DNA from 2 places in the Paenibacillus sp. JT22N12 genome. Region 1 is predicted to be linked to the other one. Evidence: predicted binding sites of a transcription regulator. Region 1 holds the regulator's gene; the other holds the start of a gene.
What was found. The regulator Rex, encoded in region 1, represses fermentation and respiration genes when NADH is low (regulators of the CRP and FNR family bind a similar motif). The targets are predictions, from matches to a motif close to TTGTGAAATATTTCACAA.

Region 1 (2,206 bases):
TCGGACATATGGGTATGTAACGGGACATCGAGCTCATGCGCCGCAGCTATAATGCGTTCAATATAATCGGGAGGACAAGTATAGGGTGCATGCGGGGACATCATCGTGGTGATCCGTCCATCCGCTTTGCCGTTCCAGTCTCTGGCGAAGCTCTTGGCTTCCTCCAGCTTGGCCGTCTGCACATCCGGCGGGCATAAGCCGATAACGCCGCGCGTCAACACCCCTCTGATACCCGACTGCTCCACAACCTCAGCCACGATATTCATCCGGTCGTACATATCCACAAAGGTTGTGGTGCCGGATTTCAACATCTCGATCACGGCAAGCGAAGTACCCCACCGAGTATCCTCATCGATATACTTGCCCTCCATTGGCCACATCTTCTGCTCCAGCCATACCTGGAGATTCTGATCATCCGAGTAGCCGCGCAGCAGCGACATTGCCGCATGACCATGCGTATTTATCAGGCCTGGCATGAAGATAAGGCCGCTTCCGTCCATACGCAGCGCGCCTTCCGGCAGCGGGCTTGGCGGCTGTTCGCCCAGATAAGTGATGCGGTCATTTTCAACCACCATATGCCCCTTCAACACGGGAGCCTTATCGTTCATTGTCACAAAGGTGCCGTTCTCAATCCATAACCGGTTCATCCGTTTCGTCCCCTTCTTTTTCCAGGTAATAGGCCAAGCTGAGCAGCTCCGTCGTAAAATCGGCATAATGGATACGAACATGCTCCGGGACGCGAAGAATCGTGGGGGCAAAATTCAAGATGCCCTCCACACCGGCTTCCACAAATCCGTCTGCTACATTCTGCGCTTCTGCAGCAGGTACTGTAATGATGCCGATGCGGATATTGCGGGCAACGACGATATCCTTCAACTGATCCATGGGCATGACGACCAGACTGTTGATCGCTACCCCGATCATGGCCGGATTAGCGTCAAAAACAGCGGTAATTTTCATATTATCTTTTAAATACGTATTGTAATTGCACAAAGCCCGGCCCAGGTTGCCGGCACCGACAAGCCCGACATTCAGACCTTGGTCCAGCTTGAGGATTTGGCGGATTTTCTCTATCAGATAGGATACATCATAACCGATCCCCTTTCGTCCGAATTCACCGAAGTAGGCGAGATCCTTGCGGATTTGGGCCGGATTCAGATCCAGTTTGTTCCCAAGCTCCTGGGAGGAAACCGTCTGCACATCCCTCTTGCTCAAATCGCTGAGAACCTGCAAATAAACCGGGAGCCTGCGGACGACTGCTTCGGATATTTTCTTCATGACTTCACCCCTTCTTGACCTACGGACAACCATTCCCCGATTCGCGGAACGATCTGTTCCAAGTGCATATGCTCAATCTTCGGCCCTGGAAGCGAGTAAAGAAAATATTTGCCATAATACGTATCGATGACCCGTGTATCATAAATCAGGACAATCCCCCGGTCCCGGTTGGTGCGGACCAACCGTCCGAATCCCTGCTTGAAACGGATAACCGCCTGGGGAATGGACAATTTCATGAACGGATTCTGCTTCTGCTCCTGCAGCAGCTCCGATTTGGCTTCAACGAGCGGATGATTGGGAGGTTGAAAAGGCAGCCTCACAATAGCCAGGCAGGTGAGCGCATCGCCGGGAATATCGACCCCTTCCCAGAAGCTGCTCGTTCCCAGCAGCACCGATGCCGCCTGCTGCTGAAATCTGCGCGTAAGCTTGCTGCGGTTCCCGCTGTCAATCCCCTGGCCGAGCAGTTGAATTCCGCTTGGAGCCAGCAATTCCTTGAGCGGATCATAGACCTGGCGCAGCATGCGGTAGGAGGTAAACAGAACCAGCATTCTCCCCTTTGTCTGGATAGCGGCTTCGGCCAGTGATTTAATCAGCATTTCATTAAATAGCGGATCGCCCGCCGCTCCCTTCAATACGGGAAAATTGCGCGGAATGATGACCAGCGCCTGATCCCGGTAATTAAATGGAGATGGCAGCTGAACCGTTTTAAGCCGTCCGCTTTGTTCATCCTGGTTCAGGCCCAGCTGCTCACAGGCATATTGGAAGGACTTCTGCACCGACAATGTCGCCGAGGTCAGCACAACACTCCGTTTCAAATCAAAAAAATAATTGCGCAGCTGCTCGCTGACATTGGCAGGCACGGCGTACAAATGAATGGACTTGGCCCGATAGTTATTATTCGCTTCGATCCAGTAAACCATTTCTTTCT
Region 2 (2,206 bases), on a different contig from region 1:
CCGATCTTCCCAGAAGCTGAGTGCGCCTACCGGAACAACAAATGTGGTAATCCCTACTTGTCCGCCGCCAACCCGTCCCTTCCGGGAAGTGGGCCACGGGAAGAAGGTGATGATTGTGCCTGGGCTGCCGGCCTTGTTCCCGAAGTACAAATGATACACCTCCGGCGCGTCGAAGTTAATGGTTTTCTTCACAAGCCGAAGACCAAGAATGCCTGCGTAAAAATCAATGTTCTCCTGTGGATTTCTTGCAAAAGCCGTAATATGGTGAATCCCTGTTGTTTGTAACGACATCATTAATCACTCCTATATGATTCGAATTATTGGTTGCGGACTTACGGTTACAGTTCAGAAGCGGTTCTTTACGACAAACTCTCCAATCGGCTCAACTATCAGACGTATTATTAACAATCCAAAAGCTAACATTTTAAATCATTTATTTTTATGTTAATTATCTTATTTTTAAGATATATGACGTAAATCGACTCTGCTACCCGCATGCACGAATACCTTAAGTGATGTTTCGTGTTCTTCATCCAATTGTGTTGGCCCCGAAATCCCCTCCTTTAATCTTTATTTTAAATATCTTTAATTCAAGATATTATATTTTCCGTTTGATGTCAACCGTTTTTCTATTTCAGCGTATAGCCAGCATAACGTGAGATTTGCCAGATCTCCTAAACAAGTCAGTTGAAATTATAAACTTTTATTCCGAAAGACTGTATCGAACCCGTCACTGTCTTCATGACCCGGATGACCCTCAAATTGAGCAAGCATCGATGTTTTGTTCAAAATTCTCAACCAGCACCTAGAAAAGAAGGTGTAATCCCTTGGCAGATTTATTTTGTTGTTGTGACACCACACACAACCTTCATTCAACACTTTGACAACAATTAGTCAACCACTGGTCACAATTCATTGTGAAAATAATCACAAATCAGCTTATACTATAAATATAAGTCAATTGGATCACTAAGGAAGAAGGGATACCTATGGTTGACAAGGATCAGAATAAATCGGGCGAACGTATAGCAAAACAGGAGAAACGCTTAATCATATTATGCATCGCTGTAGCGTTCATAATGCTGCTCGCTTTATCCCGGCGCATATTTTAAAACGAAATTGAACATGGGGCTGCAACTATTCTTTTTATTTTATTAACAACAGGAGGGATTCGACCATGCTGCTTAGCGGATACGATCCGGTCATGTACAGCCGAATACTAACATCATTCACCCTCGCTTTTCACATTATTTATGCGACGGTCGGCGTCGGGGTGCCGCTTATGATCGCACTCGCGGAGTGGATCGGTATCAGACGCAATGACGCTCACTACCTGCTCCTGGCCAGACGTTGGGCGCGCGGGTTCGTCATCACCGTGGCAGTCGGCGTTGTGACGGGAACTGCTATCGGACTGCAGCTCAGTCTGCTCTGGCCCAGCTTCATGCGCGTAGCCGGCCAATCCATCGCGCTGCCGCTGTTTATGGAGACCTTCGCTTTCTTCTTCGAAGCGATTTTTCTTGGAATCTACCTGTACACCTGGGACCGCTTCAAGAATAAAATGGTTCACTTCTGGCTGCTCGTGCCTGTTGTGATCGGATCATCCGCATCGGCATTCTTCATTACGGTCGTCAATGCGTTCATGAATGCGCCAGCCGGCGTAACGGTCATAGATGGCGCGATTACCGATATTTCGCCGTTCGGGGCTATGTTGAGCCCGGCTATGCCGACCAAAGTCTCGCATGTCCTGATCACTGCTTACACGACATGCGCCTTCGCGCTTGCCGCCATTGCCGCTTTTTCGCTGCTCAAGGGCCGCAACCACGTCTATCACAAAAAAGCGCTGAAGATAACGATGGTATCCGCCTTTGTTTTCCTTATCGGCAGCGCAGTCATTGGCGATTTATCCGGTAAATACCTGGCAAACTACCAGCCGGAGAAGCTGGCCGCCATGGAATGGCATTTTGAAACCTCTTCGCAGGCCCCCCTTGTGCTAGGCGGTATCCTGGATGCGAATAATAACATTAAATACGGGCTGAAAATCCCCTATGCCCTCAGTATATTGGCTCATGGACTGCCTAACGCGGAAGTTACGGGGCTTAACGATATTCCCGATGACGAGGAGCCGCCGCTGTGGATCCATTATCTGTTTGATATCAAAATGGGCTTTGTCGCCTTGATGGTTCTGATCTCGATTGTATTCATGTTG

Region 2: a site for Rex is predicted at 916-933, ahead of AC0YOA_RS30245 (cytochrome ubiquinol oxidase subunit I). Genes of this name have one in related genera too.

What each region holds. Positions count from the first base shown of each region.
Region 1 covers NZ_JBWDNU010000002.1:1,193,723-1,195,928, reverse strand. The annotation lists gene AC0YOA_RS10835 (amidohydrolase) at 1-647, opposite strand, end outside; gene AC0YOA_RS10830 (redox-sensing transcriptional repressor Rex) at 628-1,278, opposite strand; gene dinG (ATP-dependent DNA helicase DinG) at 1,275-2,206, opposite strand, start outside.
Region 2 covers NZ_JBWDNU010000012.1:79,551-81,756, reverse strand. The annotation lists gene AC0YOA_RS30250 (ring-cleaving dioxygenase) at 1-291, opposite strand, end outside; gene AC0YOA_RS30245 (cytochrome ubiquinol oxidase subunit I) at 1,178-2,206, shown strand, end outside.